Regions from separate parts of the Pseudarthrobacter sp. BIM B-2242 genome, predicted to be linked through region 3. Evidence: predicted binding sites of a transcription regulator. Region 3 holds the regulator's gene; each other region holds the start of a gene.

Region 1 (4,279 bases), 790 kb from region 3:
CAACGTAGCCGTCGAAGCCGGCGTTCTGGGCGATCCAGCGCAGCGGCTGGACCAGCGCGCGGCGGACAATGCCCACAGCTGCGGCGGCGTCGCCTTCAAGGGCCTTCACTGCGGAGTCCTCGTCGAGGGCCTTCAGCGCGTGGATCAGTGCGGAACCGCCACCGGCCACGATGCCTTCTTCGAGGGCGGCGCGGGTGGAGGACACAGCATCTTCGATGCGGTGCTTCTTTTCCTTCAGCTCAACCTCGGTGGCTGCGCCAACCTTGATCACGCCGATGCCGCCGGCCAGCTTGGCCAGGCGTTCCTGGAGCTTTTCACGGTCCCAGTCGGAGTCGGTGCGGGTCAGCTCGGCGCGCAGCTGGGCGACCCGGGCTGCGACGTCTTCTGCGGAACCGGCGCCGTCAACGATGGTGGTGTTGTCCTTGGTGACCGTGATGCGGCGGGCGGTACCCAGCACCTCAAGGCCGACGGTGTCCAGGCTGAGGCCCAGTTCCGGCGAGACAACCTGCGCACCGGTGAGGGTGGCGATGTCCTGCAGCATGGCCTTGCGGCGGTCGCCGAAGCCCGGGGCCTTGACGGCAACAACGTTCAGGGTGCCGCGGATGCGGTTGACGATGAGGGTGGACAGTGCCTCGCCCTCGATGTCTTCGGCAATGATGAACAGCGGCTTGGAGCTCTGCAGTGCCTTCTCCAGCAGCGGCAGGAAGTCCTGGACCGAGGAGATCTTGCCCTGGTTGATCAGGATGAGGGCGTCCTCAAGGACGGCTTCCTGGCGCTCGGTGTCGGTCACGAAGTACGGGGACAGGTAGCCCTTGTCGAACTGCATGCCTTCGGTGAGGACCAGCTCGGTCTGCGTGGTGGAGGATTCCTCGATGGTGATCACACCATCCTTGCCGACCCTGCCGAACGCCTCGGCGAGGAGCTCGCCGATTTCGTCGCTCTGGGCCGAGATGGCGGCAACGTTGGCAACCTGGGTGCCTTCAACCGGGCGTGCGTTCTCAAGCAGGCGGGCAGCAACGGCTTCAACGGAAACCTCGATGCCGCGCTTGATCTGGCCCGGAGCGGCGCCGGCAGCAACGTTGCGCAGGCCTTCCTTGACCAGGGCCTGGGCCAGGACGGTGGCCGTGGTGGTGCCGTCGCCGGCAACATCGTTGGTCTTGGTGGCTACTTCCTTGGCCAGCTGGGCGCCAAGGTTCTCGTACGGGTCATCAAGCTCAACTTCGCGGGCGATGGTGACGCCGTCGTTGGTGATGGTGGGTGCACCCCACTTTTTGTCGAGGACAACGTTGCGGCCGCGGGGGCCGAGCGTCACCTTGACAGTGTTGGCGAGCTTGTCGATGCCGGCTTCAAGAGACCGGCGTGCAGCGTCATTAAACGCAAGCTGCTTTGCCATGGTTTTGTCCTTTCAAGACAGAACCCCGCGCAGCTGACCAGCGGGATGCAAGGTCAGCGGCACGGGGATCCAAAAAGTTACTTTACGACGATCGCCAGGACGTCGCGGGCGGACAGCACGAGGTACTCGGTGCCGCCGGTCTTGACTTCGGTTCCACCGTACTTGGAGTAGATCACAACGTCGCCAACGGCTACGTCGACAGGTACGCGGTTGCCGTCTTCGAAGCGACCGGGGCCTACTGCAACAACTTCACCCTCCTGCGGCTTCTCCTGTGCGGAGTCCGGGATAACCAGGCCGGAAGCCGTGGTCTGCTCGGCTTCGAGCGGGCGGACAACAATACGATCCTCAAGAGGCTTAATAGAGACCGACACTCGGACCTCTCCTTCTACGTCAGCAAAAATTCATGGACAGTTGAGCTGCTTCACCATGGCTGGCAAACCGTCGTCGCGGTGCCGGCAGCAGCCTGGCTGGAAGCTCTTCATGTGTTAGCACCCTCCTAGGGAGAGTGCTAATGACGACTCTATGTAAGTGGTTAGCACTCGGTCAAGGCGAGTGCCAGAATTATGTCCCTGGTGAACAGCGGCGAACTGGTTCAGCGGCCGGCGAGGTCGTCGAAATCCACGTCTTCGTCGCCCTCGTCGCCTTCAGTGGCGGTGCCCCGCTTGAGGTAAAGCACCACGGCCCCGCCGACGGCAGCCAGCAGCGCAATCACCAGCAGGATGATCCCGCCGATGCGTGCGCCGGAGTAGAGGCCGCGGATGTCACGGGCTTCGTCGGTGGCGTCCTGGATATCCTTGCCACCCACGGAGTACACGGTGGCGTTGAAGGTGTCCAGGAAGAAGATGATCACCAGCAGGGCAATGCAGATCACGGCTACTGCGGAGCCGGCAATCAGCGCGGGGCGGGCTATCTTCACCCAGTCCGTGGGGGTGGTTCGGGGTGGTCCGGACGGCTGGGTGCCTGCACTGTCTTCCATGCCTTCAACCCTATCGGGAACCGGGCTCCGGGCCGCCTCCACTAGGCTTGACGTCATGCCCCAAGCACCGCAGGACCAGATCGCCCCACTGCTGACCAGCGAAGGGTGGGAGCTGCTGGCGTCGCTGGGGCCGTACCGCGAGGACGGCGCCTTCGAGCTCAATTCGGCCCTCCGCAAGGCCGGGCACTCCCCCGAAATGGTCTCCGCTGTCCTCACCCAGTCCAGGCTTCGTACTAAGGCTGAGGCGAAGTTCGGGGAGTTCGCCCGGAGCATGCTGTTCACCCAGGCGGGCCTGGAGCAGGCCACCCGGCTCAACGTGGCGGCCCGGCACGCCGAACGCTTCGCGCAGGCCGGCGTCCGCCACGTGGCGGACCTGGGCTGCGGACTCGCCGCCGACTCCCTGGCCCTGGCATCGATGGACATCACCGTCACCGCCGTGGAAATGGACGAGACCACCGCCGCCTGCGCCATGGTCAACCTCATCCCGTTCCCCAACGCCACGGTGGTCCACTCCGACGCCACCACCGTTCCGCTGGACGGGATCGACGGCGTCTGGCTGGATCCCGCACGGCGGGTCACCTCCAGTTCGGGCACCAAGCGGATCTGGGATCCTGAGGCGTTTTCGCCGCCGCTGTCCTTTGTGGAATCCCTCGCGGCCACGGGGCGCGCCGTCGGGGTCAAGATGGGTCCCGGCATGCCGCACGAATCGGTGCCCGCCGGCTGCGAGGCGCAGTGGGTCTCGGTGGGCGGCGACGTCACCGAGGTGACCCTCTGGTTCAACTCCGTGAGCAGGCCGGGGATCCGCCGGGCCGCGTTGCTGCTCGGGCCGAACGGAGCCGCGGAGATCACCAGTGCGGAGGATTTCGGCGGCGGTCCCGCCGCCCCGGTGGGCCCGGCAGAGGGCTACCTGTACGAGCCCGATGGCGCCGTGATCCGCGCAGGCCTGGTGGCCGACGTCGCGCTTGAACTGGGCGGGCACCTGCTGGACGAGCACATCGCCTACATCTGCGCCCCGGAACTCGTGGACACCCCGTTCGCGCGGGCCTACAAGGTCCTGGAGGTGATGCCGTACAACGTCAAGGCACTCAAGTCCTGGGTCAAGGAGAACGGCATCACTGTCCTGGACATCAAAAAACGCGGCACATCCGTCACGCCCGAAGAACTGCGGAAACAGCTGTTCGCCGGCAGCAAGGCGAACAGCAAAAAGAAGGCCGGAACCAAAACAGCCACCCTCGTCCTCACCCGCATCGGGGAGGACCGGGTGGCCATCTCGGTGGAACCCGTCTAGAGCCGTCTGCCGTTAGGCGTCCGGCGGAGCACGTCCTACTGGGCGCGCATGAAGGCCTCGGCGGCCCGGACCTGCTCGTCGGTGGGACGCACACCCGTGTAGAGGACAAACTGCTCAAGCGCCTGGATGGTGGCCACCTCCGCTCCGGTGATGACCTTCTTCCCGGCCGCGCGGGCCGCCTTGATCAGCGGGGTCTCGGCCGGCAGCGCCACGACGTCGAACACCACTGTGGCCGCGGCAATCGCCTCCTCCGGGAAGGACAGGGAGTCGACGTCGGGACCTGCTGCCATCCCAATGGGCGTGACGTTAATGATCACGTCAGCCGTGCCGCCGTCGAGCGCTGCCCGCCACCGAAAGCCGTACTGGTCCGCGAGCGCCCGGCCCGTTGTTTCGTTCCGCGCGATGACAGTGACGTCGGAGAAACCGGCGTCACGCAGCGCGGCAACCGTGGCCTTGGCCATGCCGCCGGCGCCCTGGACCAGCACCGAGTAATCAGTGGGCACGGCGTTGGTTTTCAGCAGCTGTTCAATCGCAGTGTAGTCGGTGTTGTAGGCCTTCAGGTGACCGTCCGTGTTCACGATGGTGTTGACCGAGTCGATGGCCTTGGCCGAGGGATCCAACT
Region 2 (4,279 bases), 1.4 Mb from region 3:
TCCGGCTCCTCGAACGCCGCCTGTCCGAACAGGCTTTGTTGGGTATCGCCTCGTCCGAACAGGCCCTGTCCCTCGAAGTCTGCACCGGTGCCAGACGCGGCTGCAGGCGCCGACGCAGGCTCAGACGCAGGAGTTGAGGCGGAAGCGGGAACGGCCGAACGGGCTGCGGTGCGGACAGCCGTACCTGCGCCTGCGCTGCCCGTGTCAGACGCGGCGGAGTTTGCCGCAGCACCGGGTTCCGGTGCGCCGGCGAAACCGGGGCCGGACCGGGCAGCGACGCCCTGCTGGTACGCGGTGGCGGCGGCACGGGCGCGCACGTCCGCCGCTTCGTTCAGGTCGTGGCCGGCATGGCCCTTGACCCATTCGAAACTGTATTTGCGGCCGGCAAGTTCCCGGTCCAGTTCCTTGAGGAGCTCAACATTCAGGACGGGCTTGCCGTCGGCTTTCCGCCAGCCCTTCCGTTTCCAGCCCGGCATCCACTTGGTGATGGAGTTGATGACGTACTGGCTGTCGCAGAGGACCCGCAGGTCTTCCTCCGGCATGTGGGCGGTGGCCCGGAACAGGTCAAGGACAGCCATCAGCTCACCCTGGTTGTTGGTGCCGTGCGGCCATCCCCCGGCCCGCCAGCAGTCGTCGTTCACATACCAGGCCCAGCCGGCCGGCCCAGGGTTTCCTAAAGCCGAACCGTCGGCTGCTGCTGTAATCGTCACCTTTCCATCCTGCCAGAATTCCGGTGCGCGCCTTGACGCCGGCAGTGGTCACCCCTTGGCGCCGGCAGAAGTCCACCCTTTGGCGTTTGGAGCTGACGCCGACGGTGTCCTCAGCCGTTAACCGCCGACGGCGGCCCCCACCAAAGGTGAGGACCGCCGTCGTGCGTTGTGCCTGGGAAAGCCTGGGGACTAGAAGCCGCCCATGCCGCCCATGTCGTCGCCGCCACCCATGGCCGGAGCGTTCTTCTCCGGCTTGTCGGCCACAACGGCCTCAGTGGTGAGGAACAGACCGGCAATGGAAGCCGCGTTCTGCAGTGCAGAGCGGGTCACCTTGACGGGGTCGTTGATGCCGGCAGCCAGCAGGTCGACGTATTCGCCGGTTGCTGCGTTCAGGCCGTGGCCTGCGGGCAGGCCGCGGACCTTGTCCACCACAACGCCGGGCTCGAGGCCGGCGTTGAAGGCGATCTGCTTCAGCGGAGCATCGATGGCAACGCGGACGATGTTGGCGCCCGTTGCCTCGTCGCCCTGGAGCTGCAGGTTGGCGAACGCCTTGGCGCCGGCCTGGATCAGTGCAACGCCGCCACCAGCGACGATGCCTTCTTCAACTGCAGCCTTGGCGTTGCGGACGGCGTCCTCAATGCGGTGCTTGCGTTCCTTGAGCTCAACTTCGGTTGCGGCACCGGCCTTGATGACTGCAACGCCGCCGGCCAGCTTGGCCAGGCGCTCCTGCAGCTTCTCGCGGTCGTAGTCGGAATCGGAGTTTTCGATCTCGGCACGGATCTGGGAGACGCGGCCAGCGATCTGGTCGGCGTCGCCGGCACCTTCAACGATGGTGGTCTCGTCCTTGGTGACAACAACCTTGCGGGCGCGTCCCAGGAGTTCCAGGCCGGCGGTCTCCAGCTTGAGGCCCACTTCCTCGGCGATGACCTGGCCACCGGTGAGAACAGCGATGTCGGCCAGCTGGGCCTTGCGGCGGTCGCCGAAGCCCGGAGCCTTGACGGCAACCGACTTGAAGGTGCCGCGGATCTTGTTGACGATCAGGGTGGCCAGAGCCTCGCCCTCGATGTCTTCGGCAATGATCAGCAGCGGCTTGTTGGACTGCATGACCTTTTCGAGGACAGCAACCAGTTCCTTGACGTTGGAGATCTTGGAGTTGACGATCAGGATGTACGGGTCCTCAAGGACCGTTTCCTGGCGCTCGGTGTCGGTCACGAAGTAAGCGGAGATGTAACCCTTGTCGAAGCGCATGCCTTCGGTGAGTTCCAGCTCCAGGCCGAAGGTGTTGGACTCCTCGACCGTGATGACGCCTTCCTTGCCCACCTTGTCCAGGGCTTCGGCGATCAGGGCGCCGATTTCGTCGTCACCGGCGGAGATGGAGGCGGTGGCCGCGATCTCTTCCTTGGTTTCGATTTCCTTGGCGGAAGCCAGCAGCTCAACGGTGACGGCCTCTACGGCCTTCTCGATGCCGCGCTTGAGGGACAGCGGGTCAGCGCCGGCCGCAACGTTGCGCAGGCCTTCCTTCACCAGGGCCTGGGCCAGCACGGTTGCCGTGGTGGTACCGTCGCCAGCAACGTCATCCGTCTTCTTGGCAACTTCCTTGACCAGCTCGGCGCCGATCTTTTCGTAAGGATCGTCGAGTTCGATCTCCTTGGCGATGGAAACACCATCGTTGGTGATCGTGGGGGCGCCCCACTTCTTTTCGAGGACGACGTTGCGTCCACGCGGGCCGAGGGTGACCTTGACGGCGTCGGCGAGGATGTTCAGGCCCCGCTCAAGACCGCGGCGTGCCTCTTCATCAAATGCAATGATCTTGGCCATAACGGCAGTAGTCCTTTCGGGACAGTCGTTAAGAATGAACCTCACTGCAGTGCCCGCGACGGACGATCCTTCACCGGCGGCCTCTGTATGCCGCGGCTGGGGATCTCACTCCAGCTAGGTATTTCTCTCGCTCCACGACCGGCACCAAGCTCCGAAGCCGGCGAAAACCGGACGTTGCTTTAGCAGTCGGTACGTAGGAGTGCTAACTCAATAATTAGCACTCCCTAGGTGAGAGTGCAAGCGAATGAAGGCCGGAACCGCCTATCCGGCGGCCGCCGTTCGCCGCTGGCGATCAGGCCGTTGACCGTCCTGCCGCCTCACGTCCGGTGAGTACGGCCCGGTTATCCGCTCCATACGTAAACACCATGAAGTTTGCCGTGGTGATGTCTCCCTGCGAATCGAAGGCAACCGGCCCGGATTCGCCGTCGTAATTCACCGTCGCGCCGGACTTCAGGGCCGCCAGGCAGTCGGCGTACGTCAGGCACGGCGTGCCGGCCTGCCCGCCTGCCGCCCCGGACGTGGCGCTGGCGTTACCTCCCGATACGCCGATCAGGTTGGCTGCGATGGAGCGTCCGGCGTCATCCCCGGCCGCTGCCGCCGCTAGGGCCGCCAGAATCACGGCGTCGTACGCCTCAGCCGCGAACGACAGATCCTTTAACGCCGGATCAATTGCCAGCAGCCGGGCCTGGAACGCCGCCGACGCAAGCACACCCGGCACCACGGCACGGGCACCATCCAAGGCCTTTGATCCCAGCCCCTGCCCGTACTGGGCAAAGGCGCCGTCGCTGAGGATGAGTTTGCTGCCGGAAAGCCCGGCGTTGTTGAGTTCGGCGAGCGCGCCCTGGGCGTCGTCCCGCGCGATCAGCACCACGGCGTCCGGCTTTGCCGCTTGCGCGGCAGCGGCTGCCGGCCCCGCGGCGCCCGGTGCGAATGCGGAGGTGCTCACGGTCTTCAGGCCGCCCGCGGCGGTCGCGGCACTGGCTACCGCTGCGGACACGTCCTTGCCGTAGGCGCTGTCCTGGTGGACAACGGAAATACTCTTCGCTCCGCCGTCCTTGGCAAGCTTGACCAGCACGGATGCCTGGGCGATGTCAGCGGCGGCGGTCCGGAAATAGTAACCGCCGCTTTTATAGGCACTCAGCGCGGAGGCGGCGTTCGCTGGCGAAATCAGCGGAATCCTGTCCGCGGAGAGGACGTCGATGGCAGTTGCTGCCTGGCTGGAATCGGTGGGCCCGATCACCACGTCGGCGTTGGCTTCGGCGAGGTTCCTGGCTTGGGACCCGGCGCCGTCTCCGGCTCCGATGATCAATTCCACGGGCTTTCCCTTGTGGCCCCCGGCGGCGTTGATGTCATTGATGGCGAGCTCGGCGGCGGCCCGCTGTGAATCGTTGAGGAAGCTCTGCGCTCCCGTACTGTCCTGGATCAGGCCGATGCGCAGGGCGCCGTCACCGGAGGCCTCCACGGTGTCCAGCCGCGCGTTGCCTCCCGCGGCGCCACCGCAGCCGGCCAATGCCAGCAGCAGGGCTGCTGCCGTGAGTGTCCGGAAGGCCGTGGAAATCTGTCTGCTGACGATCACTGCGCGGGCCGGACGCTTTCGGCCTGCGGGCCTTTCTCGCCTTCGCCAACTTCGAGCTGCACACGCTGGCCTTCTTCGAGGGCCCGGTAGCCTTCGCCGTCAATGGCAGACCAGTGCACAAAAACGTCATCCCCCGAGCCGTCCACGGTGATGAAGCCATAGCCTTTTTCGGCGT
Region 3 (4,279 bases):
CAGGTGGATGGGCCCACGCCTGCAGGGTTCCCTGGCCGAGCTTGCGAGGCGAGGGTGCAGGTGGGGATTACTTAATCCAGCGCAGGTTGTACTGGTAGCGGTGCGGCTGGCCCTTATTAACGTGGATGCCGGCGGCCACCGAGAAGCAGGTCAGGGCAATCCAGATGAGGGTGGCAATGACGGCGAAGATGTTGCCCACCACAGGAATGAACACCAGCAGGTTGGCCACCAGTGCCGCGATGGTGGGCGGCAGGCTGAAGTTCAGTGCTTCCTTGGATTCCTGCGCGGTGAAAGGCCCGCGTTCACGGAAAATCAGGTAGATCAGCAGGGACGGCACGCAACCGAGGATCCCGCCAAAGTGTGCCAGTGTGGCCCATTGGCGGTCTTCACTGGCCGTCAGGGGCAGCGCATTTGCGGGAACGCCCTGGTACTCGGAACGGCCTTGGTCGTCCCGGTGCTCGCGTGCGTTTTGTGCCACGGTTTCATCCTTCGAAAGTGCAATGGTGCTGGTTTGGAAACGACCGGTCTGGTGAAAGGCAGTCTCCGCAGTACCAAGAATACTGGCTGTGGCGCCAAATGCCGCCGTCGGCTGTACGGGCCGGGCCCTGCCGGGCTGCGAAGAGCTAGGGTGCCGTCAGGAAGTCGATGACTTCCTCCACCCGCCCGAGCAGCGACGCTTCCAGATCGGCGTAGCTGCGGACTGCCCCCAACAGCTTCTGCCAGCCAAGGCCAATGTCCTCCTTGGTGGAGTGCGGCCAGCCGAACGCTGCAAGGATGCCGGTCTTCCAGTCCTGGCCCCGCGGCACCACCGGCCACTGCTCAATACCAAGAACTGCCGGCCGGATCGCCTGCCACACGTCGACATAAGGGTGCCCGACGATCAGCACGTTGCCGGCTGCCCCGGGGGAAGACATCACAGCCGAGGCAATGCGCCATTCCTTGGAGTCCGGCACCAGATGGTCTACCAGGACCCCCAACCGCCGGCCGGGGCCGGGGCCGAACGCGGCAACCGCCCCCGCGAGGTCATCGATACCGTGCAAAGGCTCCACGACGATGCCCTCCACGCGGAGATCATCACCCCACACCTTTTCGACGAGTTCGGCGTCGTGCTTTCCTTCCACCCAGATCCGGCTCGCCTTGGCCACCTGGGCACGCTGGCCCGCCACGCGGACGGAACCGGATGCTGTCCGGCCGGCAGGCACAGCGGCGGCCTGCCGGGGCGCCGGAGGCATCAGCCTGATCGGCCGGCCTTCCAGCAGGAACCCGTACCCCAGCTTGAAAGAACGCGACTTGCCCCGCCGGTCTTCGAGCGCAACCACATGCATGCCACCGGACTTCTCCACCCGGGTGACCGCTCCAACCCAGCCGGACTGGGCATCCTCCAGGACCATGCCGCGTTCCACAGCAACCTCGGGAAGTTCGTGCCGAACGGGCGCGGTAATCTCCTGCGGACCCCAGTTCTGGTAATGCATGGATTGATTCCGCCTCGCGCTAGATCGGGCCCCGGCATGTTCGCCCGGAGCGGTACCAATGCTAACAACGGGGTGAGTCATATTAGACTGTTAGCACTTAGGCATGTCGAGTGCTAACGAGCCTCGACCCGTGCCCTGCCAACTCAGGGCGCAACCATGGATGGAGGTGGAGTGTGAGCGAGCCGCGCAAACTGGAAGTACTGCGGGCCATCGTGGAGGACTATGTGCACTCCCGCGAGCCCGTGGGTTCCAAAGCCCTGGTTGAACGCCACCATCTGGGCGTGTCCAGTGCAACCATCCGCAACGACATGGCTGCCCTCGAGGACGAGGGCCTGATCACTGCACCGCACACCAGCGCCGGCCGGATCCCCACGGATAAGGGCTACCGGCTGTTTGTGGACCAGATTTCGGCAGTCAAGCCGCTGTCCCCGGCAGAACGGAAGGCCATCCAGTCCCTCCTCGAGGGCTCGGATGACCTCGACGACGTCCTGGACCGGACCGTCAGGCTCCTGTCCCAGCTGACCAACCAGGTGGCCGTGGTCCAGTACCCGCACCTGAGCCGGGCCACCATCCGCCATATCGAATTTGTGCTCCTGGCCCCGCGCCAGGTCCTGCTGGTACTCATCGCCACCACCGGCAAGGTGGAACAGCGCGTGATCGACATCGGCCAGGATCTTGGTGAGGACGCTATTGCCGCCCTGCGCTCACACTTCCTCGGGTCGCTGGCCGGCACGCAGCTGAGCCGGCTGGCGCAGTCGCTCCCGGCCGTGGTCTTCTCCGTCGCGCCCGGACAGCGGGCAGCTGCCCAGGCGCTGGCTCACGGGCTGGAAACGCTGGCCCACAACAGCCGTGAGGAGCGCATGGTGATGGCCGGAACAGCGAACCTGGCCAGATCCAATGTGGATTTCCCCCTCAGCATCGGTCCGGTGCTTGAGGCGCTGGAGGAACAGGTGGTTTTGCTCCGTCTGCTCAGCGAGATGGCGCAGGACCCGCGTGGTGTGGCCGTCAGCATCGGCCGGGAAAATCCCTACGACGGGCTGGCCGAAGCCTCCGTGGTGGCCACAGCATACGGGCCGGACAGTACGGCCAAGGTCGGCGTCCTGGGTCCCACCCGGATGGACTACCCGACCACCATGGCCGCCGTCAGGGCAGTAGCCCGTTATCTGTCAAGAATTCTGGGTCCGTAACAGCCGGTCCAGGCACGAAGAGCAATGCCGGCAGTCCCGCTGCCGGCAGTACAACAGGGAAGAGATACGAACTTTGAGCAGCCACTACGACGTCCTCGGAGTCTCGCCGGAAGCCACCGGAGAAGAGATCAAGAAGGCCTACCGCAAGCTGGCCCGCACCCTTCACCCGGACGTGAACCCCGGGGACGATGCGTCGGACCGCTTCAAGGCCGTGACCCACGCCTACGAGGTACTTTCGGACCCCCAGAAGCGCCGCGTCTATGACACCACCGGCAATGAGAACGGTACGGACAACGGTTTCGGCGGCGGTGGATACGCTGGCCAGGGCTTCGCCTTCCAGGACATCTTCGATACGTTCTTTGGTGCCGGCGGAACGTCGGGCCCGGCGTCCCGGGTACGGCGGGGCCAGGACGCGCTGATCAGCGTTCGGATCGAACTCCGCGACGCCGTGTTTGGTGTCAACCGGAAACTTGAAGTGGACACCGCCGTTACATGCCCCACCTGCAACGGCTCCTGCTGCCGCGAGGGCAGCCACCCCGTCCGCTGTGATATCTGCGGCGGCAGCGGCCAGGTCCAGCGGGCTGTGCGGTCCATCCTGGGCCAGGTCATGACGGCAGCCCCGTGTGGCAGCTGCGAAGGCTTCGGGACTGTCATCAAGGATCCCTGCAACGAATGCAGCGGCCAGGGCCGCATCCGCAGCCGCCGGTCACTGACCATCAAGGTTCCTCCCGGCGTCGCAACAGGTACCCGGATCCAGTTGTCCGGGCAGGGCGAAGCCGGTCCGGCCGGGGGACCATCCGGCGATCTGTACGTCGAGATCCGGGTCAACAACGACCCCACCTACGTCCGTGACGGTGATGACCTGCACGCAACGCTCCACATTCCGATGACCGCCGCTGCCTTGGGCACCGAAGTGTCGCTGGAAACCTTCGACGGGCTGCAGGAGATCGACGTCAAGGCGGGGACGCAGGCCGGCGAGGTCATCACGCTGCGCGGCCTCGGCGTCACCCACCTTCGCGGCTACGGCCGCGGTGACCTGATGGTCCACCTGCAGGTTGAGACGCCCTCGAAGCTGGACGCCGCGCAGGAGGATCTCCTCCGGCAGCTGGCCAAGCTGCGCGGGGAACAGTTCACTGAGGGCAAGCTGACTGCAAGCGGCGGCGTCTTCGCCAAGCTTCGGGACCGGCTCGGTAACCTGTAGCGGTGAGTAATCCCGTCTTCTTCAGCGGTGCCGGGTCGCTGGACCAGCTGGTGCCCGGGGCCCGCTACACCCTTGGCGGTCCCGAGGCCCGCCACGCCGTAACGGTCAAACGGCTGGCGCCGGGGGAGTCCGTGGACATTGCGGACGGCGCCGGAAAGCGGCTGACCGGAACGGTTGTGGCAGCATCACCGGCCGAACTGACCGTTGAATGCGCCGAACTGGTTGTGGAGCAACAGCCCGACATCCGGCTGGTCCTGGTCCAGGCCCTGGCCAAGGGCGACCGCGATGAACTTGCCGTGGAAACTGCCACTGAATTAGGGATCGACGCCGTTGTTCCCTGGCAGTCGGAACGCTCGATTGTGCGCTGGAAGGGTGAGCGCGCGGCCAAGGCCCATGCCAAATGGCAGTCCGTGGTCACG

The links. Region 3 encodes HrcA, which represses chaperone genes, less so after heat shock. Its sites were predicted from a motif close to TTNGCACTCGNNNNNNNCGAGTGCNAA; they were not measured.
Region 1: groES (co-chaperone GroES) is a predicted target of HrcA. The motif match lies at 1,926-1,952, and genes of this name have one in related genera.
Region 2: groL (chaperonin GroEL) is a predicted target of HrcA. The motif match lies at 2,708-2,734, and genes of this name have one in related genera.

What each region holds. Positions count from the first base shown of each region.
Region 1 is NZ_CP061721.1:2,942,213-2,946,491, forward strand. Features, by position in the region: gene groL (chaperonin GroEL) at 1-1,393, opposite strand, end outside; gene groES (co-chaperone GroES) at 1,471-1,764, opposite strand; gene IDT60_RS13490 (hypothetical protein) at 1,986-2,369, opposite strand; gene IDT60_RS13495 (class I SAM-dependent methyltransferase) at 2,425-3,657, shown strand; gene IDT60_RS13500 (shikimate 5-dehydrogenase) at 3,693-4,279, opposite strand, start outside.
Region 2 is NZ_CP061721.1:751,453-755,731, reverse strand. Features, by position in the region: gene IDT60_RS03595 (ribonuclease HI family protein) at 1-710, opposite strand, end outside; gene groL (chaperonin GroEL) at 900-2,528, opposite strand; gene IDT60_RS03585 (ABC transporter substrate-binding protein) at 2,821-4,104, opposite strand; gene IDT60_RS03580 (cold-shock protein) at 4,101-4,279, opposite strand, start outside.
Region 3 is NZ_CP061721.1:2,150,350-2,154,628, reverse strand. Features, by position in the region: gene IDT60_RS09840 (DUF4870 domain-containing protein) at 68-478, opposite strand; gene IDT60_RS09835 (DUF3097 domain-containing protein) at 624-1,472, opposite strand; gene hrcA (heat-inducible transcriptional repressor HrcA) at 1,646-2,659, shown strand; gene dnaJ (molecular chaperone DnaJ) at 2,733-3,860, shown strand; gene IDT60_RS09820 (16S rRNA (uracil(1498)-N(3))-methyltransferase) at 3,863-4,279, shown strand, end outside.